2 regions of the Leuconostoc sp. XM4 genome follow, and region 2 is predicted to be linked to the other one. Evidence: riboswitches for the same ligand, from Rfam matches in the RefSeq annotation. Region 2 holds a riboswitch; the other holds the start of a gene.
What was found. Region 2 has a riboswitch for thiamine pyrophosphate ahead of RHP64_RS07265 (nucleoside 2-deoxyribosyltransferase). Riboswitches for the same ligand answer to the same signal wherever they lie in the genome.

Region 1 (11,887 bases), 110 kb from region 2:
GATGCTATTGAATGGGCCTCTGAATTAGTCGCTCGTGGGGCTGGCGAATTGCTAGTAACAAGTATGGATGCCGATGGAACAAAAAAAGGGTACGATATTCAACTCTATGATCAACTAGCAGATGCTGTGAATGTACCAGTAGTAGCCTCGGGTGGTGCTGGTTCAACACAAGATTTTGTTAATTTATTTGAGAAAACTAAAATTGACGCAGCACTAGCTGCTTCAGTATTTCATTTTGGTGAAATTAAAATACCAAATTTGAAACGAACACTGAAAGATGATGGTGTGGAGATACGCATATGATTGGAACTGAACCGGATTTCAACAAGCAAAGTCAAAATGGTTTGATCCCTGCTGTCATTGTCGACGCGGAAACAAAGGCATTTTTGATGCTAGGCTATATGAACAAAGAAAGTTATTCATTAACCAAAAGTACTGGGCAAACTTGGTTTTGGTCTCGTGAGCGACAAGAATTGTGGCATAAAGGGGAGACTTCGGGTAACATACAACAGGTCGTTAGCATGACATTAGATTGTGATTTAGATACTCTGCTAATTCATGTGAATCCTGCAGGGCCAGCCTGTCATACTAATGCTTACTCATGTTTTTTTAACACGATAAAAGGTGAAGGTTTAGCAGATGCTAATCAAGCAACCATTGCAAATAAATGGACTGATGGTTATTTTCCAAAAGAGTAAATACCACACTAAAAGGAGAAATGATGCCACAACAAACAATTGAAGAACTTTATGAACAAGCACTTGAGCGCAAACAAAATCCCCAAACAGGATCCTATACTGATTATCTATATCAAAAAGGATTAGATAAAATTCTAAAAAAAGTGGGAGAAGAAAGCACGGAAGTAATTCTCGGCGCCAAAAATAATAATGAAGAGCTAATTTATGAAACTTCAGATTTATTGTTTCATTTAATGGTCTTATTAGTTGAAAAGGGTGTCAGTTTAGATGATATTAAAGATGAATTAGGGTCACGCTTAGGAAAAAAATCATTATTGCATGAACGCGCTGATTGGCGAGGAGATAAGAAAAATGAAAAAGACAGTTAAAGCTTTAGCAGCTTATCAAGCAGAATTACCAGTAGAAACTGTAAAAGCAAAGTATGGATTGCAACATTTAGCCCGCTTATCAGCCAATGAATCTGTGTATGGTCCATCACCCAAAGTTGCTCAAGCTGTACGTGCTGTTTCCGATGATATTTTAGGTTATTATCCAGATGGACAAGCGACAGAACTACGTGAAGCGGTAGCTAAGTTAAATCATGTTGACCCACAACATTTGGTGTTTGGTGCTGGCGCAGATGAATTGATTGAGCTGTTGACTCGTGTTGTGTTGGAACCAGGATCAAATATTATTATTCCCAATCCGACATTTGGTGAATATGCGATGCATGCACAAATCGAACAGTCTACAACAAAAAAAATACCCGTTAATGTTGATAACGGGCATGTTGATTTTGATGCGATTTTAGATGCTATTGATGATAAAACTGCTATGGTATGGATAGCTAACCCCAACAATCCAACAGGGGTATTCGAAACAACCAGCTCCATTAAGCGCTTTTTGGACAAGCTGCCAGCAAATATTACGTTAGTAGTGGACGAAGCCTACTATGATTTTGTAGATGAACCTGATGCTACCGTGGCACCTTTGGTAGCTGAGTACACAAACTTGGTTGTGCTACGTACCTTATCAAAGGCATACGGTCTAGCTAATTTACGTGTTGGATATGGCATTATGCAAGATCCCCTTTATAGTGCGATGCAAGCAGTTCGTTTACCGTATAATTTATCAACCTATCAGATTGTTGGTGGCACGGCTGCTGTATTAGATCAAGAGTACTTGCAGAAAAATGTCCAACGTTTTCAAGTAGAGCGCCAAAAGTTCCAAGATTTTTTGACTAAAAATAAGTTTAAGTTTTATGAATCACAGGCTAATTTTATTTGGATAAAGGTTGGCGAAACGAAAAAAGTTGGTCAAAAATTATTAGAACAAGGTTTCCAAGTCAACGATCGACTTAATCCTGAGTGGATTCGTATTGCGTTAGGTACACCAGAAGACAATGCTGAATTAAAATTAGCTTTTTTGAAAGCTACAAACAAATAAATTCACGGATACACAAAAATGTTGCGTCATTAAATAACGACGCAACATTTTTGTGTTATTAAATTTCACTTCTTTACATCAATAGCCTTACAAAGTGTTTGCCTGATTTAATACATCTTTGAAGCGCCAGTCTTCTTGGTGGTAGGCTTGTTCCCAGAACTGCCATTCTAATTCACAACTTTTAAGAAAAAACTGTGTGGCCTGTTGGCGTTGTTGAGTTGTTGCATTTTCTGCCAAGCGATCTATCCATTCAAAGATTTTGTCAGATAGTGAAACTTCCGAATCATCATCTGTATTATCATAAAAATCAATCCAGCTTTTGAATGGGTTATCATTTGTGTTCGCTTTCTCCTGAACTTGTTTTTTTGCAATTTCATTATAGGTCCAAGGGCACGCCTGAAAAGCAGCTAGAATATTTAATAAGGAGCCGGTGTCAGCCGCACGATACATATGTGATTCGTATAGATATGCTTTAGGTGTTGGCGTGGCGTGTTGCAATGTTTCATATTCGACGCCGGCAACGTCACAAAAAACATGATGGGGATGAATTTCGCTATTTAAAATGAAATCAATTGAATCAGCAAAAAATTTCATTTCATTACGATCAGTTAATTTTGTAATGGCATTGGCATAAATTTTGATAAATTCACTAAGATATTGGAAATCTTGTTCAACGTAAAAAATCAAAGCTTCTCGGGGAACGTAACCGTCCGCAATGCCACGAACAAATGCGTGATCATGAATGGCTGTCATAATTGGTGCAGCTTGGGTGCGCAATTCTTCTGAAAACATAATTTCTCCTAAAATCTTTACATGTCCAACAAAAAAACTCTCTCTTGACTATAGGCAAAAAAGAGTATCTTTTGTAAAAAGAATACCACTTTCCTACGCTAGTATTGACTAGATCAGGTTCGAAGGGATTGATAAGTAATATCATCTCAGCCAAGAAGGCACCCCTAGTGGACAGCATATATTTTTTTTAATGAGATTAGCATAGCATTGAAAAATTAAAATTGCAAATGGTTTTATGGTGTAGCTAATGGGCTAGAAAATTTCTTTGCATTTAAAATTAGAATGGGTTATACTAATTCACGAAGTTAATATTTTATCTGGGGTACCGTAAGGTTGAGATAATACCCATTGAACCTGTCAGGTTAATACCTGCGAAGGAAGAATAAGTTAGATTAAGATGTCTTTTTGATGCCATCAATCACTAAATTCTTTTGTGGTTGGTGGCTTTTTGTATAGACACTTATACTATAAAAGGTATTTTATCGAAACATACAGCCTCGAAACAAGAGGAGAGATGTTTATGGAACAAGTAGAAACAGTAACAGCGGGATCAAAAGGGAAATGGTCTTTGCGAGAAGTCATTTTAATGGCGTTGATTGGTATCGCCTTTGGTGTGATTTATTTTATTATGGATCCAGTGTACACAGCACTTGATGCAGTCTTAGTTCCGCTTGGGTTACACCAATACACCATTGCAATCACTATTGGGCCATGGATGATGGCAGCCCCATTGGCTAGTTATTTATTGAAACGTGTTGGTGCGGGATTAATAGGTGAATTGCTTGGCGCCACTGGAGAAGCCTTGTTGGGCGGCTATTGGGGTGTTGCAACACTAATTTCTGGACTTATTCAAGGTATCGGATCAGAGCTTGGTTTTACTTTGACAGGATATAAAAGCTGGAAAATGGGTTTGATTTTGTCAACATTTACTGGAACATGCGTGACATTCATCTGGTCATTGTTCCACGATGGATATCTACAATTTGATTTTGGTATGCTAGTTGGGTTGTTTATTGTTCGCTGGATTTCAATTGCATTTTTTGCTGGTCTATTAGTTTACTGGATTGTCAACTTGCTAGAGAAGTCTAAATTATTAAAAACAAACCGATAAGGTCAATAAAAGTATGACGGAATTAAAGGCCAATCATTTAGATATTAAATTTGACGATGAAATTATCTTAGAAGATATTTCACTGGAGATTAGACCAGAACAATTTATATTATTAGTTGGTTCATCTGGATGTGGCAAATCAACTTTGATGACTGCCTTAGCTGGGTTATATCCTAAATATGGCGGCGAATTGTCACAGGAAGTGTCTTTGAACCATCAGTCAATTGCTCAAATCAAAGCGAACCATCGCGCTAAAAAAGTTGCCATGCTATTTCAGCATCCAGATCAACAATTTGCCATGGATCGCGTAGAAGATGAATTGATTTTTTCATTAGAAAATTTATCTTTAACTACCGAGGAAATTGATAAGAGAATTAATTCTGCTTTATCAGAGGTAGGAATTGAATCACTGCGACACCGAGAACTTTCATACTTGTCAGGTGGAGAATTGCAAAAGGTTGCTTTAGCTGAAACATTAGCGATGGGTGCAGAAATTATTTTATTGGATGAACCTTTTGCGGCCGTTGATCCAGAGCATCGACATGAGTTACAAGTATTGTTAAAAAAATTAGTTGATCAAGGACATGGTATTTTAGTTTCAGATCATGACACAAGTGGATACGAAAATCTGATAACAGATTTATATCGTATTGAAAATCGACATATAGCATGTGTTGATTCTACAGCTTGGTCTCCTTTTTTTAAACAAGATGTAAATGATAGTATTGTTACTAATGATGAATTTAATGAGTCTGTGTTTAGCATGGCACATGTGACGGTAAACAACGGTAAACAATCCATATTGAAGAATAGCAGTTTTGAGTGGGCAAAAGATAAAATCACATTAATTACTGGACCCAATGGTATTGGAAAATCAAGCTTACTGCTTACTTTTGCAAGATTACACGATTATGAGGGTTCGTTGTTGTATCAAAGGAAGCTACTCGATAAACTTCGTAAAAAAATATATGCTAGGAAAGTTGGTTTAGTTTTTCAAAATGCAGCTGACCAATTTTTAAACATTACCGTTTCTGAAGAAGTTGAGCAGGCTAGAGCCCATAGCCATCACGCTGATTATTGGACAACTGAGAAGGTTGACCAGTGCATGCAAAAGTTAAATTTAATAGGTCTTGAAAAGCATAGTGTTTACGAATTGTCAGGTGGCCAACAAAAAAAGCTACAAATACTGATTATGTTAATTATTGCACCCGATACCTTGCTGTTAGATGAGCCATTATCTGGATTGGATACGAATTCTATTCAACATGTCATGCAAATCATTAAACAGTCGTCAAATGACCTTGAACAAAGTATTATCATGATTTCACACCAAACACACGGCATTATTCAATATATTGATTATCATGTTCGCTTTGATCAAAATGGTTTGAAATATGAAAGTGTAGTTAATTCATGAATGAAACACAAAAATTACTATTAGTATTGCTTATTTCGATAGAAATTGCGTTCACAAAATCAGTTTATCTCAATCTGTTTTTAATTGTTGTTAGTATTTTGATTTTAATAGTGACTAAAAGCCATTTGAAAACTTTTGCTCGATTATTGATTGTATCAATTTTGCCGGCAGTCGGATCATTCACCTCATTTTATTTTTTTGGTACAGGAGACGAATCACAACGATTACATTTTGCACTAGTAATGACCACACGTGTAGGTGCTTATGTATTCATGGGTGCGGCATTTATGTCGACTATGGTTTTGTACGAATTATTACGTTCTCTTGAACAAAATGTCAAAATGTCCGCAACCTTTGTATATGGCATTCTGGGTGCATTGAGTTTTATTCCCAAAATTATAAATTCAGTTAAAACGATTCGGGCAGTGGGGCTGATGCGAGGTGAGGTCTTGAGTTTTTGGTCGCCTAAACTTTATTTTAAAGCCATTAGTCAAGCATTAATATGGTCAAATAATTTAGCGATGGCTATGACCTCTCATGGCTTTGAAGAAGGTGAAAGCCGTAGCTACCACCGATTATTTCCAACAAAAGTTTCTGGGTGGTTAATCATTGGCGTCGTTATGCTACTCATTCAGTACTGTTTATTTGTTATTAAGCTTTGGTAAACAAATGTGTTAGACTATGATTATGAAATTAAAACAAGCAGATTTACTTTTTGTAAAAAATGGACATAGCGATCTGGATGAGGGTATTGCAGAATCAACGGGAAATTTTGTTCATGTTGCGATATTAGCCGACGAAGAAAATGTCATTCATGCAACAGCTGCTTCAGGCGTTTGTTTACAATCGCTTCAGCTTTTTTTAGAGAAAAATAAAAGTGCTGATGTTTACCGCACAAATGTTAAAAATACGAAGCGAATTATTTTTAACGCTAAAACGCATTTGGGTAAACCCTATAACTTTTCTTTTCAGCCAGGTACGAACAGCTTCTATTGTTCACAGTTTGTAGTGACAGCCTTTGAAGACTTTGTCAAATTTAGTGAACAACCAATGTTTTTTGGAGACAGGCGAAAACAAATTTCTGACTTTTGGGCTGCTTACTATAAGGAACTAAACGAGCCGGTGCCAGTTAATGTTTTGGGAACAAATCCTAATGACATGTCTCACGATCCGCAGTTACATTATGTTGGAAAAATTGACTTATAATTTAAATTAGTAAATACTAAAAAGCCACAATATATAATGATATTGTGGCTTTTTTAAGTGTTTATAGGGGAACATATCAATCAAATTTTAGAGTTAATAGAACCAAGTGTCATAAATAGTGATTGGTTCGTGACGCTTTTGTTGCGTTGTCAGATACATCTCTTCTATTCGTTCGGCATCGGTGTTTGCAACATCTTTGCCTTCCAAATAATCGTCAATGACATCGTATCTAACACCCAGCGCAACTTCATCAGGCAACTGTGGGCGTTCATCCTCAAGATCTGCAGTAGGTACTTTGTCGTATAGATGCTTTGGGGCGTGTAATGCTTCGAGAAGCTGCCTTCCTTGTCGTTTATTTAGACGCCACAAAGGGTTAATGTCTGTGCCGCCGTCACCATACTTGGTGAAGAAACCAGCTACAGCTTCAGCTGCATGATCAGTTCCGATAACGGCACTATTATGCTCGCGAGCAACAGCATACTGGGCAATCATACGTACTTTTGGTTTAATTGAACCGCGACTCATGTCATCAACGGTTAATCCACCAAGACGCAGTGAACCTACCAGAGCATCGGTTGCATCTTTGATATTTGTTGTTACTGTTAAATCAGGTTTGATAAAATTGAGTGCATCTTGGGCATCGTTTTCATCTTGTTGTTCACCGTATGGCTGCCTAATCGCAACAAATTCGAACTTTTGATTCGTTTCTGCTCGTAGTTCAGCAATAGCAAGTTGGCCAATTTTACCAGCAAGTGTGGAGTCTTGACCACCACTTACTGCAATAGCTAAACCGGTGTAAGCACTGTGAGTGAGATATTGTTTCAGAAAATTCACAGAGCGCTTGATTTCAATGTTTGGGTCAATAACGGGCTGAACGTGCAGATCAGCAATTATTTTAGATTGTAAAGGTCTCATTTGGTCATCTCCTGTATATTGTTTCGAATGTCATGAATTAAATTCATTTTAGCATCATATAGCTTTTGAGATAAGTCAACAGGATAGGTTTCAGGATTCAGTATACGTTTGTATTCATCCCATAGATCGTTTAACGAATGTTTGGCGTAGCTTTTAATTGTAGTAATATCAGGCAAATCATAAATTAGGTCACCCTCAACAAAAATATCATGTAGCATCGGTTGTGCATCGAAATTTTTAATGTTCTTAGAAATAACAGGATGATTGGGATCAAACATGTGCAAAGTTTCCAATTGGCTAGGATTTTCATCATCGAAAGTCAAATAATCACCTTCAGATTTGCCATCTTTACTATCTGTTATTCGCCAAACTTGCTTTTTTCCAGGGGTTGAGATTTTTTCAACGTTGTTTGACAATTTAATTGTGTCATCGCCGTCGATACTAACCATCTTGTATACCGCACCTAAGGCAGGTTGATCATATGCTGTGATTAATTTTGTGCCAATTCCCCAGACATCAATTTTTGCACCCTGAATTTTAAGATTTAAAATGGTGTTTTCGTCTAAATCATTTGATGCATAAATTTTGGCATTCGTGAATCCTGCTTCATCTAACATGATACGAACTTTTTTAGAAAGGTATGCCATGTCACCTGAATCAATTCGAACCCCTTGAAAATTAATCTTATCTCCAAACTCACGGGCTACTTTGATAGCGTTTGGAACACCAGATTTTAGTGTGTCAAATGTATCTACTAGAAAAACAACATTTTTATGTGTTGCTGCGTAGGCATGAAAAGCATCATAATCGTTGTGGTAAGCTTGAACAAGCGCATGAGCATGTGTGCCAGAAATAGGAATATTGAATAGTTTTCCTGCACGAACATTAGATGTAGCATCAAAGCCACCAATAAAAGCAGCACGGGTACCCCAAAGCGCAGCGTCCAATTCCTGAGCACGCCGTGTACCAAACTCTAATAGGGGGTCACCATTTGTTACACTAGCAATACGAGCTGCTTTAGTAGCAATCAATGTCTGAAAGTTGATAATATTGAGCAGTAAGGTTTCCAATAATTGAGCATCGACCAGAGGTCCTTCAACTTGCAAAAGCGGTTCATTGTTGAACATCACTTCACCCTCATAAGCCGAACGTATTGTTGCAGTCAAATGCCAGTTTTTAAGGTACGTTAAAAATTCAGTGTCGTATAGGTCTAATGATTGTAAATAATCAATATCGTCATCAGTAAATTTCAGTTGATTTAATATTTTGACAATTCGTTCTAAACCACTGAAAATAACATAGCCATTATTGAAAGGCATTTTACGGAAATAAGCCTCAAAAACAACGGGTTTTTGATCAATACCTTGTTTCCAGTAAGTATAAATCATATTAATTTGGTACGCATCCGTATGGAGCACCAGTGAGTCATCAGAATACATGTTCAAGTCCTTTCCTTCCATTATAACAATATTTTTTAGTTGTTACTTAAATTAATAAGTATTAATTATATGTCAATTTGATTGTAGTTAGATACTCAAATATTTAATTCTTGTAATAATTTTACGAGATGATTAAATTTTATAATGGCTTAATTCTTCTAGGGCTATTAAACAGTGGATTTTTGAATTAAATTCGAAAATAGGACATTTTTTGTCCTATTCTTATTGAAAAAATAGTTGTAGTATTTAAGTTATAGCAATTTAAAAAATAGCACTGGAGGAAATAGTTTAGTAATGAACAATACGATTAAACTTATGAAGTTACCTGATTTAACAGTAATCAAGCATAGTGGTGAGGGGACACAATTCTATGCCTATAAAATTAATTTTATTTTAGAAAAACTCAATTTATCAGAAAATATTATCAACGATATCAATCGTGATTTATATCAAATGTTGGCGAACCAAGCGAGTATCACAGCAATAGAAATTCGTAATTTATTGGTTTCCTTACTTAAAAAATATGAACAGCTGGATGCTGTGGATGCTTACAATTCATACTACGTAGCTGATCAACAAAAATTTTCCGATGCTTCAAATGTTCAAAAACGCATAGAGAAACTTTTTGCACAAGATGAGAGTGTCGTTCATGAAAATGCCAATAAGGATAGTCGCGTATTCAATACGCAACGTGATTTGGAAGCGGGAGCAGCAAGTCGTGCATTAGGATTACAAATGCTGCCACCTTTGGTAGCCAAAGCACATTTACGTGGAGATATTCATTGGCACGATTTGGATTATTCACCAGTCACACCAGCTACCAATTGTTGTTTGATTGATTTTGAAAACTTGCTAACAAACGGCTATAAAATTGGAAATGCGTGGGTAGATTCACCACATTCTATTCAAACTGCCACTGCGCAGATGGCCCAAATCATTGCTAATGTTGCATCTTCACAATATGGTGGTTGTTCAGCTAATCGGATTGATCAGTTACTTGCGCCTTACGCACAAATGAACTATGACAAGCACCTTGTTGACGCCAAAAAATGGATTGATGCTGACCGACAAGAAGAGTATGCCAAAGAGAAGACTTGCAAGGACATTTACGATGCGATGCAAGGACTGGAGTATGAAATCAATACGTTGTACTCGTCGCAAGGGCAAACACCATTTACAACTGTTAATTTTGGATTGGGAACAAGCTGGTTAGAACGGGAAATCCAGAAAGCTATTTTACAGATTCGTATCAAGGGACTAGGGAAAGAGCGGCGCACGGCCATTTTCCCAAAATTAATTTTTACTTTGAAAAAAGGGCTGAATTTTAGTCAAGAAGATCCAAACTATGATATTAAGCAATTAGCTTTGGAATGTTCAACCAAACGTATGTATCCTGATTTATTAATGTACGACAAAATTGTTGAATTGACAGGTAGTTTCAAAACACCGATGGGTTGTCGTTCATTCTTACAAGGCTGGGAAGATGAAACAGGCGTTGAAGTTAATTCTGGACGTATGAATTTGGGTGTTGTTTCAGTTAACTTGCCACGTATTTCCCTGTTTGCTAAGGGTGATATTAATCTGTTCTGGAAGATTTTTGATGAGAAAATGGCGCTATGTCATGATGCGCTAGCTTACCGGATTGAACGTACCAAAGAAGCTGTACCAGAAAATGCACCATTACTGTATATGTATGGTGCTTTTGGCAAAAGATTGAAGGCCACCGATAGTGTTGATGAAGTGTTTAAAAACGGTCGCGCTACGATTTCATTAGGATATGTGGGCGTTTATGAAACATGCATTGCATTCTTTGGTCCAGATTGGGAAAAGAATCCTGAAGCACATCAATTTGCTGAAGCAGTTGTTAAAAGAATGCATGATTATTGTCAAGAATGGGCAGCAGAGAGTGGTTATCACTATAGTTTGTATTCGACACCAGCCGAATCTTTGACCGATACATTTTGCCATCTTGACCAAGAAAAATTTGGGGCTGTTCCTGATATTACTGATAAGCAGTACTATACCAATAGTTTCCACTACGATGTTAGAAAGCATCCAACACCATTTGAAAAAATAGCATTTGAAGAGACGTTCCCAAAATATGCGTCGGGTGGTTTTATCCACTATTGTGAATATCCTAACTTAAAACAAAATCCTCAAGCATTAGAAGCTGTATGGAATTGGGCCTACGATCACGTTGGCTATTTAGGAACCAACACGTGCATCGACAAGTGTTTCAAGTGTGGCTTTGCGGGTGAATTCAAATCAACAGCGCGTGGCTTTATGTGTCCTGAGTGTGGTAACCATGATCCTGAATTGTGTGATGTGGTCAAAAGAACGTGTGGCTATCTAGGAAATCCTCAGCAACGACCAATGGTTCATGGCCGACATGTTGAAATAATTTCACGTCAAAAGAATTTAACTAAGGAGATGATTGAAAATGTCGCGACCTTTGCGAAAACCAAACAATCCGATGCCCAAAGAATGGACCGCGCAAAAGTATAGTCAAAATTATGTAGCTGACTATAAAGCCTTCAATTTTGTTGATGGCGAGGGGGTTCGTTGCAGTCTATATGTGAGTGGTTGTCTGTTTTTATGTCCCGGCTGCTACAATGTTGCCGCGCAAAACTTTCATTTTGGACAGCCCTATACACAAGAACTAGAAGACCAAATTATTGAAGATTTGAGTCAGGACTATGTCCAAGGGCTGACGCTGTTAGGTGGGGAACCATTCTTAAATACAGATGTATGTCTACAGCTCTGCCGTCGGATTCGGAAAGAATTTGGCCATTCGAAAGATATTTGGTCGTGGACTGGTTATACATGGGAAGAGCTGGAACAAGAGACCTATGATAAGATGCGGTTATTATCCTTACTAGATATT
Region 2 (11,887 bases):
CGGTGTAACAAAAATGAATGCTGAAGCCATAGCTAATATTCTAGGCGTTAATGAGGTCCATGGCACACAAATTGTTTAATTTTTAGCACGATACGATTTTAAAATCAAGGAGAGCTATGATGGATAACAAAAAAATAATTGTTGTTGGTGGGACAGGTTTTGTTGGTCAGGGTATCTTATCAGCTTTGAACAACAAGGACTTTGAATTGCATAGTTTATCACGGCACCAATTCAGTCCCACTGACGCAACTGACCAAGTCACTTACCACGCTGCTGATTTAAATAAGCCTGGAGAATGGCAAGATTTGCTCAGAGAAGCGGATTGGGTTGTCGATGCTGTAGGAATATTGCTACCCAACCCTTTCAAACATATTAATTACCAAAACAGTAGCGTTCAGCCCGCGCAAAGACTCTTGGATGTTCTTGCGACAACGCACCAAACTAAGTTTTTGTTTGTATCCGCCAATGCGACACCTTTCTTTTTAAATGCCTATTTGCGGGCCAAATTAACCGTAGAGCACTCGGCTAAAGCCCTATTAAACGACAGAGCTTATAATGTTTATCCTGGTATTGTCTATGATAAATCAAGAATTTATTCTTATATTCCCGCTATTATTCTTGTAACCCTGCAACGCATTCCTGGATTAAAATTTTTACAGCGTTATCGTCCTGTACGTCGCAAAACCTTTGCTATAGAAGTTGAAAATATTTTAAATGGCAAGGAAAGCGCCCTATTGAAACGAAATATAAAAATAAAATAACTGCTGAAAAAGCGTTCGACTAAATCATTTAGCCGAACGCTTTTTATTATCTATAACTTGATTTTTAATGAACATAGACCGTTACTACCGTAACAACACCGAAAATTACACCTGGTATATTAGCTAGAATAACAGGCCAATCCTTATAGGTCTTTAGCCAGCCATAAGTCACCCACAAAGTTGCATTGACCGTGGCACACAATGGTTGAAGTACCGATACAGGATTTCCGGATAGATTAGCTGTAATCTGTGGAATATAAGAAATATACATCAAACAACAAAATACTACCGCTACCTTACTTAACAGTTTCAGAAATCTAATTCTCTCTTGACTAACTTCTTTTCTTGACTCTTTCGGGACGTAATTGTCGTAATTCATTGGGTTCCTTTCATATGTAAATACAATGTTTTCATTATAACATTATGTGATTTTTATGTAAAATACGCCACAAATATTGCTTTTTATTTTAGGATGAATGCTATGTTCGTCACATTCAAAAATTTAATTTAAAATGATTCTTGATTTTTGAATTCAGAACGTTGTATAATAAAAACAGATTAGAATTGTTCTAACAAAGAAAAGGAGAAATTATGACTACAAATTTTATTGATTCAGAAATAACAGATTTCAAAGTGAATGCATATCACGATGGTGATTTCACAGAAGTAACTAAGCAAGATACCTTAGGTAAATGGGGTGTTTATTTCTTCTACCCTGCCGACTTCTCATTTGTTTGCCCTACTGAATTGGGTGACTTAGCTGATCACTACGCTGACTTCCAAAATATTAATGCTGAAATTTATTCTGTATCTGAAGACAGCGAGTTTGTTCACAAGGCTTGGGCAGAAGCTACGGATACAATTGCTAAAGTAAAGTATCCTATGTTGGCTGATCCAGCTGGTAAATTGGCTCGTTTCTTTAATGTTTTAGACGAAGATGCAGGCTTGGCTTTCCGTGCAACTTTCATTGTTGATCCTGAAGGAAAAATTCAGTCATATACCATCAACAACATGGGTATTGGCCGCAATGCTGAAGAAATCTTACGTACACTTGAAGCTGCACAATTCGTTGCTGAACATGGGGACCGTGTCTGCCCTGCCAATTGGCACCCTGGTGAAGACACAATTGCTCCGAGCTTAGACTTAGTTGGTAAAATTTAGAGGTTACGCAATGACTGAACCACACATTTATGACACAATTATTATAGGTGGCGGACCTGCTGGTTTATCAGCCGGTATTTACGCTGGCCGTTCAACAATGGATACCTTAATTATTGAGGGTGACCAAATTGGTGGGCAAGTCACAACAACCTCAACTGTTGCAAATTATCCTGCTGTTGAAACAATTGATGGTACAGCATTAGTCAATAGAATGCAGCAACAGGCAAAAAGTTTTGGTGTTCAATTCGTTTTTGATACCGTGACTAATTACAATTTTAGTGATGAGGTCATAAAAACAGTTACTGGTAAAAAAGATACTTACCATGCACGTAGCATCATCATTGCTACAGGTTCTGAACCTCATCAAGTTGGTTTCCAAGGTGAGCAAGATTTTCGAGGCCGTGGTGTGGCCTATTGCTCAACTTGTGATGGTGAATTATTTAGTGGATTAGAAGTATTCGTCATCGGTGGTGGCTATGCTGCTGCTGAAGAAGCTGATTACCTCACAAGATTTGCACGTCATGTCACCATTGTGATGCGATCTAATGACTTTACTTGCCCGCCACTAACTGCTGATCGTGCACGCCTCAACCCCAATATCACCATTTGGCCAAACACAGAAATTCAAACGGTGGCTGGTCAAAACTACTTAACTGATGCAACCTTTATTAACAACAAAACAAATGAGCAAACTACTTACCATGTTGCTGATGGTGATAATACATTTGGTATTTTTGTTTACGTAGGCACAGATCCGCAAACAAAAATGTTCCAACATGATATTACGTTGGATGAGCACAAATATATTGTGACTGATTCCCAGGGTCAAACGAATATTCCGGGGGTGTTTGCTGCTGGGGATGTCATTTCTAAGCCACTTAGACAAATCGTCACGGCGGCTTCTGATGGTGCCAATGCCGCTACTAGTGCAGAGCTATTTGTGTCAGAACAAAAGCACAGGCTTAATATTCCGGTTAACCGTTCCGCAGTGTCCACTCCAAAAACTGACGTTACTAAAGGACCTACAAGTACTATTGATGCAACTGATCATTCTGCCCTTCCTACTCACACTGGACAGTGGTTCGCAAAAGAAATTATACAAGCCTTACAACCTATTTTTGATAAACTTACGCAAGATGTTACCCTGCATCAATTGACAGACGACTCATCAAAAAGTCATGAACTTTCCTCATTTTTGGAAGAGTTTAGCCAACTAAGTAGCCATCTGAAATTTAAAATGGAACCTACTAGTACTGAACTAGAAAGCAAATATCATGTTCACCACATGCCAAACTTTAGATTGCTTACTGACAATGATGAAGATACTGGAATTCAATTTAGTGGTATTCCTACCGGACATGAGTTAAATTCTCTAGTTCTAGCGCTCTATAATATTGCTGGGCCAGGTCAAACAATTGATACAGAGCTTGTCCAACGTATACAGCGTTTACCAAAAACAGATCTGAATATTGGTGTGTCATTAACTTGTCATTTTTGTCCAGATGTTGTGGCTGCTTGCCAACACATTGCCGCAATTAATGATAATGTAACTGCCGAAATGATTGACTTGCAATTATTCCCTGAACTACGCGAGTCACATCATATCATGAGTGTACCCGCAATGATTATTAATAATAGCGATAATGTTATTTTTGGTAGCCAATCACTGGAAGAAATCGTTTCCGCCATTGAGACAAGCAGCCCCTTGCCTGTCCATTGATTTAAATAAAAAACAAACTACTCTAGGTTAAGTAGTTTGTTTTTTTATGCATACGAATATTAGAAGTGAGCCAACTCCGCTATTATTACGTGATACAATTAAAGAATGATAAATTAAACAAATAAAACGTTTGTAACTATGATATAAATATTTTCTCGGCTGCAACAAATGATAAAAGGAAGTACACAGAATGCCCTTAGATGGACTATTTACGCACGCGATTGTGCATGAACTAAATGATTTAATTACAGGTGGCCGCATCACCAAGGTGCACCAACCTTACCCAAATGAAATTGTACTCGTGGTCCGTAATAATGGGCAGAATTATCCGCTCCTACTGAGTGCTCATCCCAGCTACGCACGTGCCCAAATCACACGTATTCCCTACGAAAACCCGCAAACTGCACCCAACTTCGTAATGTTTTTACGACGCTATTTAGAAGGCGCTAAATTACAAAAAATTGAGCAAGTTGAAAATGATCGTATCATTAATTTTTACGTTAATGCACGTAATGAATTAGGGGACATACAAGAAATCCGCTTAACCTTAGAGATGATGGGACGCCACTCAAACCTATTTTTAGTTCGTGAAAGTGATGCCCGTATCCTGGAACTAATTAAACATGTTCCTGCCGACCAAAATCGTGTCCGTTCTTTGATTCCTGGTGCAACTTATGTTTTGCCGCCTGCCCAGAATTTGAAGAATCCGTTTACTGCAGGGCTAGATGGTTTAGCTCAAATGATCCTAGATACACCTCTCGAAGAATGGCCTAAATACATTCAAAAAACGTATCAGGGATTCGGAAGAGAATCCGCGGAAGCATTGGCTCGAGCAATTAATCAGGCAGGTGATCAATTAGCGCATGCGCGTGAATGGTTGGCTCATTTTGACCATCTCGCCCCCACACTTTTCACTTCAAAAGATGGTTCTCTTAGCTACTCTGCCTTTGACTGGTTGCAAGACAGCGTGTCACAAGAAGAATTTCCAACGTTAGGCACCATGCTTGACGCCTATTACATCGGAAAAGCTGAAAGAGAACGTGTCAACCAACAAGCCGGTACCCTCGTTCGGGTTGTTAAAAACGAATTGAAAAAAAATACGGCTAAGCGAAAAAAATTATTAAAAACACTTGAAGACGCTGAAAATGCTGATGAGTTAAAAGTCAAAGGCGATTTGTTAATTACCTACCCTCACCTCGTTCAAAAAGGAATGAAAAGCGTATCTATTGAAAATTATTATGATAATAATAATTTACTAGAAATCCCCTTAGATCCTAAACTAAACGGTCTGAAAAACGCTGAAAAATATTTCAACAGATACCGTAAATTACGTACGGCCGTAGATTTTGTTAATGAGCAAATTGCGTTGACCGACGCAGAAATTGATTATTTTAATAATATTGTCGCACAATTAGATGTTGCATCTCCAAAGGACGTAGAAGATATCCGCCTCGAATTAACCGCTGAGGGATACATTCGAGCCAATAAGAAAAATAAACAAAAACCAAAGGTATCAAAACCTGATAAATTCGAAAGTTCCGATGGTACGTTGATTGAAGTTGGTAAAAACAACTTGCAAAACGAACGACTTTCATTAAAACAAGCTGATCGTCGAGATATTTGGTTACACGTCCAAAAAATACCAGGATCACACGTTATTATTCATGATTCTAATCCTTCAGATACAACGCTTATTGAGGCCGCAAAGCTCGCTGCTTACTTCAGCAAGGCGCGTGAATCTGCCAATGTCCCCGTCGATTATTTACCTGCCGGAAAACTGCGCAAACCAAATGGTTCAAAGCCAGGTTTTGTTATTTTTGAAGGACAGCAAACACTATATGTTACGCCCGATGCTAGTTTAGTTTCAAAACTGAAAATAAAATAATAAAAAGACCAAAACAAATGCTTTGGTCTTTTTTTGTTCCTCGAAAAATCTACTTTTTTATAGCTTGGTATAAAATAAATGGTGCTTGTGTTTTTTCATTTAACCAACTCTTATAGTGATACTCTTGTTCTATTTGTTGGATTTGTTCTGCTGAAAAATCTTCTAACTTTGGATACCGAACTGTAATTTCACTAAATCCTGCTCGCTTTAAATTCTTTTCATACATACGATTTGGCCAGTTAAAATCATGCAAAATAAGTTTTTCTTGCGAGTCCAGATTCAACTTTTCAACACGTTCTTCACCATAACTATAAGATTTCCCCGGTTCACCATTTTGAAAAGTTGAAAATGGTACACCCGTGGTATTTGGATTAGTATCTAAAATGATGAAGTGACTGTTTGGTCGCAATGTTCGATAAATTTCCCTCATAATCTTTAAAATTCGTTGTTCAGACTGATTGTTAATAAAAACATAGCACGCAATCGCACCATCTACTGAATTATCAGAGATAAAATCTAAATTATCTTTTTTAACAATTTTATAATCAATTTGCTGATGCTTACGCTCTCTTTTCGCAATTTCAATCATTTTAGCAGACTCGTCAACCGCAACTATATCGGCTGATAGTTGGTTTGCTAAACGCAGCGAAACTTTTCCAGGGCCACATCCATAGTCTAATATTTTCTTTGCTTGAGTCGATTTCAAAATCGACAAAACAAAATTATATCCCAAAACCTGTTCTAATACGTCATTATAGTCGTTAAACTGATTAGCCACGACTTCATCCTTAAATAAATTTTCTGTCATTGGACACCATCCCCCTACTCATTTTCGTTGGCCATCTATTCAGCAAAAGATGTTGATATACTGGCAAAAGATGGTCAAATAACACCTGGTCTACTTCCTCGTGATAATAAATCATTTGGTAAATACTAAATAAGGCCAATATTTGTTGCCAATACGACGATAACTCAGTCTGTTGAATGTCCACCCAATTCATTGTTAGTTCTTTTTTTCTTAATTTTTCTTCATAATGCATTAGCTCATGTACCATCGCCCAATTATTTCCTTGCGGCATTTTAGGAGAGATAAATGTTTGATCATTTGATTCATTGAGCACATGCGTCACCCACTGATTATCAGGTTCATAAATATGCATTGTGCCCACGCTATGGTAATATTTTCCAACTTTAAGATTCAACTCTCGTGCCATAAATTCTTGGATAAAGGTGAATGAAAAAATATCACTTACTATGCCTCGAAACGCATCATTTGCTCGCATGTAAGCCACCATATTAAGTTGGTTATTTCTAATTAAGAACTGCAATCCCAATGTGCAAGATACATCTAAATTTTGATTAATTGTTAATTCGTGCGCATCAAATATTTGGATTACCGCTCGTTTCGAATCAGCATCATTTAGCAGTTCTTGTTTAACGTTCTGCCATTGATTTAGGTTTTGTTCCCCAAAATGAAACAGCTTTTTGCCGTATGCCGTACCGGTTAGTATTTGCCCGTCCATTGAATAATCAGGCATTCGTTTATTGTAATAGCTGATGTAAGACAAGCTATTGTTTCCTGTTAGATACCACAATGCCTCCGCAAAATTAAAGATAATATTTGTTTTTCTCGTTTGGCTATATACAATTCTCTGTACGGGATTTTCAATTTTAAAATTAACACCTAATTTTTCCCGACTACTAAATCCTCTGGGCTCATTGAAAAATTCTGCATGATGATATATTTCATTTAGTTCGGCTATATAGGCATCATCAAAGGTTTCATATGTTGTCATTTAACTCAACTCCCTCATTCAACGCTACTTTGACAATACTTTATTGTGTTGTAGATAATTGTCTATCACATTACTTATTTGTGAAAGGCAACTATTCATATTTTCGTAATAGATATACTCTACGTCCCCAATTACACCAAGACCACGTATCAAATATGCATAGTCAACATCATTCTTTAAAAGCAAAATAATCTTTTTATGAAATGCTGACGCCCAGCCAATTTCAATATGGGTACCTGGTGATGCTGGGCTACCCGGAAAAGCCATTAAAACATCACAATTTTTTATGGAATTAAAATCAGCATCTGTACATTGAGTAGGGGTCATCATTTCTAATCCCCAATTCTCTCGTTTGTGCGCATTATCCACAAACATTCCTTTATCTTCTAACACTTGCATTACTTGCTGCAGTGCCTGTGTAGTTTCCGTATTGACTCGATTGTTTTGATTCAAAAGTTGTTTGAAAGGTGCCGCCAAAAAAACACGTTGATTCACAAAATTGCCTCCTAAATTTTCAACACATAGAAAAAGAGCGTTTGCAATAATAACAGTTATATTGCAAACGCTCTTAGATATAGTATGGCTGTTTATATGATTGCAAAAAAATCATATATTCATACTTTCCTACGCTGCTTGCTACAGATCAGGTTCAAAGGGTTCAAAGATTATCTCTTCTCTCTCAGCTTTTTTAAAAGCACCCCTAGTATGTTAATTAATCGACTAATAACAAAATCGAGTGTAACACACTTGTTCAGAAGTATGCAAACAAATTATTTTATCAAATAGTAATGTTAAGACGCTAATTCCCGTTATGACGCGATTATAACCATAAAAGTCAATACCAATACATTAATTGGGTCGTACCAATTAATGTATTGGTATTGACTTTTCAAAAAACAACCTTTACGATGAATATGTAAAAACACGGCTTGATAATGAATTGGTGTTCGCCAGGTTCAGATTAATTATCAATTTATTTCTGAACTTTTCACTATACTTTGCAAAGTTAATTTTATATCTTGCAATATTTTTTACGCAATCGTAGCATGCACTTTGTGTATGCATTGTCACAAATTGGAGGAAGTATCAAATGAATATCGATTCAACAGATTACCTGAACAATTTAGATGCCTACTGGCGAGCTACCAATTATTTGTCAGTTGGACAACTCTATTTGTTAGATAACCCATTGCTTAAGGAAAAGTTAACGGCAGAACAAGTTAAAATTCACCCAATCGGGCACTGGGGCACGATTCCTAGTCAAAACTTTATTTATGCCCATTTAAATCGTGCTATTAATAAATTTAATTTGAATATGTTTTACATTGAGGGGCCTGGCCATGGCGGACAAGTAATGATTTCAAATGCTTATCTTGATGGTAGTTATACCGAAGCATTTCCAGAAATCACACAGGATGAAGCGGGTATGCAGAAAATGTTTAAGCGTTTCTCTTTCCCCGGTGGCGTTGCTTCACATGCTGATCCTAAAGTACCTGGATCGATTCATGAAGGTGGTGCTTTAGGCTATTCTATCTTGCACGGTGCTGGTGCTGTATTGGATAATCCAGACCTCATTGCTGCGGTTGTTGTTGGCGATGGTGAAGCAGAAACAGCACCCCTAGCCACTTCATGGCATGTTAATAAATTTTTGAATCCTAAAAATGATGGTACTGTATTACCAATTTTGAATTTAAATGGCTTCAAGATTGCGAATCCCACAGTTCTCTCTCGAGAATCTGATGAAACACTAACCGAGTATTTCCACAGTCTGGGATGGCACCCTTACTTTGTAAGTTCTTTTGACAAACCGATTATGCAAGTTCATGAAGAAATGGCAAAAACCATGGACACAGTATTTACTGAGATTAAAGACATTAGAGAAAAAGCCGTTCAGCAGACAAATGAAGAGATTACACGACCACTTTGGCCAATGATTGTTTTACGTTCACCTAAAGGCTGGACAGGGCCAAAAACTTGGGATGACAAGCCAATTGAAAATTCATTTCGTGCACACCAAATTCCAATTCCTGCTGACCAAAATCATCCTGAATATATACCACAACTTGTTGATTGGTTACAATCTTACAAACCAGATGAATTATTTGATGAAAACGGTCAGTTAACACAATCTATCCAAGAAGTATTACCGAAAAAAGAGCTACGTATGGCCAATAATTCGGTCACCAATGCTGGTATTATCAAACCTTTGATTTTACCTGACATTGACAATTATTTGGTAGAAAATAATCAGCCAGGCAATAACTTAGCTCAAGATGCTATTTTGTTAGGTGACTATTTGCGTGATATCATCAAACTTAATCCTACTAACTTCCGTGGCTTTGGCCCAGATGAAACAGCTTCTAATCGTTTCCAAGACATTTTTGAAACAACTAATCGCCAATGGCTATTACCAATCAAAGAACCTAATGATCAATTCATGGCACCTGAAGGCCGTATTATTGATTCTATGTTATCAGAGCATTATGATGAGGGGATGCTTGAAGCTTATACGCTAACCGGTCGTCATGGATTCTTTGCCAGTTATGAGGTCTTTATTCGTGAAGTTGATGACATGATTGTGCAACATTTTAAGTGGTTGAATCATTCTCATGACGTTTCATGGCGTAAGGACGTGCCGGCATTAAATATTATTGCTGATTCAACTGTTTTCCAACAAGACCATAATGGTTACTCACACCAAGATCCTGGTGTAACAACAATGTTGTATGAAAAGCAACCAGACTTCATTCGCGAGTTCTTCCCAGCGGATGCTAATAGCTTGGTCGCAACATTTGAACATGCTGCGCAAGCAACGCAACAGATTAATTATATTGTGGCCAGCAAACATCCCCGCTTACAGTGGTTCTCACCTACTGAGGCCAAACAGCTTGTTACGCAAGGATTACGTGTCATTGATTGGGCAAGTACTGACAAAGGTGAAAAACCTGATATTATTATTGCTTCAGCTGGTTCTGAACCAACGACAGAAAGTTTAGCAGCAATACAAATTTTGCACGAACACATACCATCATTAAAAATACGTTACATCAATGTATTGGATCTATTTAAACTACGGGCCGATGCCAGCTATGGCTTAAGTGATGATGAATTTGATGCTTACTTCACTACTGACACACCAGTATTATTTGCATTCCATGGCTATGAACCAATGATTGAATCTATTTTCTTCAAACGACACAATCACCACTTAGCAGTTCATGGTTACCGAGAAGTTGGTGACATTACAACACCATTTGATATGCGTGTTCTTAACAAAATTGATCGATTTAATTTAGTTAAAGCTGCTATTAATCTCTTGCCAGAAAATATTCGCACCAAGCAAGCAGCCCTCGTGCAAGAAATGACCGATAAGCTCGACCTACACGTTGCGTATACTAGGTCAAAGGGAACGGACTTGCCCGAAGTAGAAGATTGGCGCTGGCAACCACTTAAGTGACCTCTTTCTGTTATTTCATTAGAAATTCAAAGCAACAAGAAAAAGGAGCCTAATTATTTAGGCTCCTTTTTCTTGTTGCTATTTTTAATTCAGCTCCGGAATAAACATATTTCCTAAAGTTGCTGCCATGACAGCTTTAATTGTATGTAGCCGGTTTTCTGCTTGCTCAAATTGATGCGCATATGAAGCATGAAAGACCTCATCAGTGATTTCCATCTCTTTAATACCAAACTTGTCATAAATATCTTGCGCCATTTTAGTATTCAAATCATGAAATGCTGGTAAATCATGTAACACAATTACCTGTTCGTTGTTTGTTTTTTCGACTAATGTTGCGTTAATTTGATAAGGTGATAATAACTTTATTCTTTCTTCAAACGTATCTTCTTCACCCATCGAAGCCCACACATCCGTGTACAAGACGTCAACATCATTTACGCCATCATCAATGTCATCTGTAACAAGCAATTTTGCACCTGATTCAGCAGCTTTTTGGTTGGCTATATTTAGAATTTCTTCACTTGGTTGCAAACTTTTTGGTGATACAATATGCACATTAACACCTAATATTGCCCCTGTTACCAACAGAGAATTAGCAACGTTATTTCGACCATCACCCATATAGGCTAAGGTAATACCCGCTATGTGGCCTAGTTGTTCCTTAATGGTAAGAAAATCAGCTAACATTTGTGTTGGATGCCAATCATCTGTCAGACCATTCCAGACTGGCACGCCACTGTAAGTGGCCAATCCTTCCACTGTAGCTTGCGAAAATCCGCGATATTCGATTGCATCGTACATGCTCCCAAAAACCTTTGCCGTGTCTTCCAGGGACTCTTTCTTGCCAAATTGAATATCATTTTTACCTAGAAACTCCGGATGAGCGCCTAAGTCATTTGCAGCAACGGTAAAAGAAGAACGCGTACGCGTTGAAGTTTTTTCAAACAACAAGGCAATATTTTTGCCCTCAAGGTATTTATGCGGTATATTATTTTGCTTTAAATACTTGAAGTGCGCAGCCAAATCAATGAATGTTTCTAGCTCTTTTTTTGTAAAATCAATTTCTTTAAGAAAAGATTTTCCTTGAAAATGTGAATGCATTACCTT

Region 1: linked by a shared signal. The riboswitch ahead of tenA (thiaminase II) and the one ahead of RHP64_RS07265 (nucleoside 2-deoxyribosyltransferase) in region 2 are both predicted to bind thiamine pyrophosphate.

The regions. Positions count from the first base shown of each region.
Region 1 is NZ_CP134507.1:1,532,035-1,543,921, reverse strand. It holds gene hisF (imidazole glycerol phosphate synthase subunit HisF) at 1-303, shown strand, start outside; gene hisI (phosphoribosyl-AMP cyclohydrolase) at 300-698, shown strand; gene hisE (phosphoribosyl-ATP diphosphatase) at 722-1,066, shown strand; gene hisC (histidinol-phosphate transaminase) at 1,050-2,123, shown strand; gene tenA (thiaminase II) at 2,211-2,915, opposite strand; TPP riboswitch at 2,989-3,091, opposite strand; TPP riboswitch at 3,224-3,313, shown strand; gene RHP64_RS07735 (ECF transporter S component) at 3,436-4,026, shown strand; gene RHP64_RS07730 (ATP-binding cassette domain-containing protein) at 4,040-5,443, shown strand; gene RHP64_RS07725 (energy-coupling factor transporter transmembrane component T family protein) at 5,440-6,108, shown strand; gene RHP64_RS07720 (YiiX/YebB-like N1pC/P60 family cysteine hydrolase) at 6,125-6,649, shown strand; gene nadE (ammonia-dependent NAD(+) synthetase) at 6,743-7,564, opposite strand; gene RHP64_RS07710 (nicotinate phosphoribosyltransferase) at 7,561-9,003, opposite strand; gene nrdD (anaerobic ribonucleoside-triphosphate reductase) at 9,298-11,508, shown strand; gene nrdG (anaerobic ribonucleoside-triphosphate reductase activating protein) at 11,444-11,887, shown strand, end outside.
Region 2 is NZ_CP134507.1:1,426,543-1,438,429, forward strand. It holds gene RHP64_RS07225 (copper homeostasis protein CutC) at 1-79, shown strand, start outside; gene RHP64_RS07230 (NAD-dependent epimerase/dehydratase family protein) at 120-761, shown strand; gene RHP64_RS07235 (SemiSWEET family transporter) at 826-1,140, opposite strand; gene ahpC (alkyl hydroperoxide reductase subunit C) at 1,353-1,922, shown strand; gene RHP64_RS07245 (FAD-dependent oxidoreductase) at 1,933-3,642, shown strand; gene RHP64_RS07250 (NFACT RNA binding domain-containing protein) at 3,833-5,527, shown strand; gene RHP64_RS07255 (class I SAM-dependent methyltransferase) at 5,577-6,335, opposite strand; gene RHP64_RS07260 (thymidylate synthase) at 6,316-7,323, opposite strand; gene RHP64_RS07265 (nucleoside 2-deoxyribosyltransferase) at 7,348-7,818, opposite strand; TPP riboswitch at 7,928-8,035, opposite strand; gene RHP64_RS07270 (phosphoketolase family protein) at 8,414-10,780, shown strand; gene argF (ornithine carbamoyltransferase) at 10,865-11,881, opposite strand; gene argH (argininosuccinate lyase) at 11,881-11,887, opposite strand, start outside.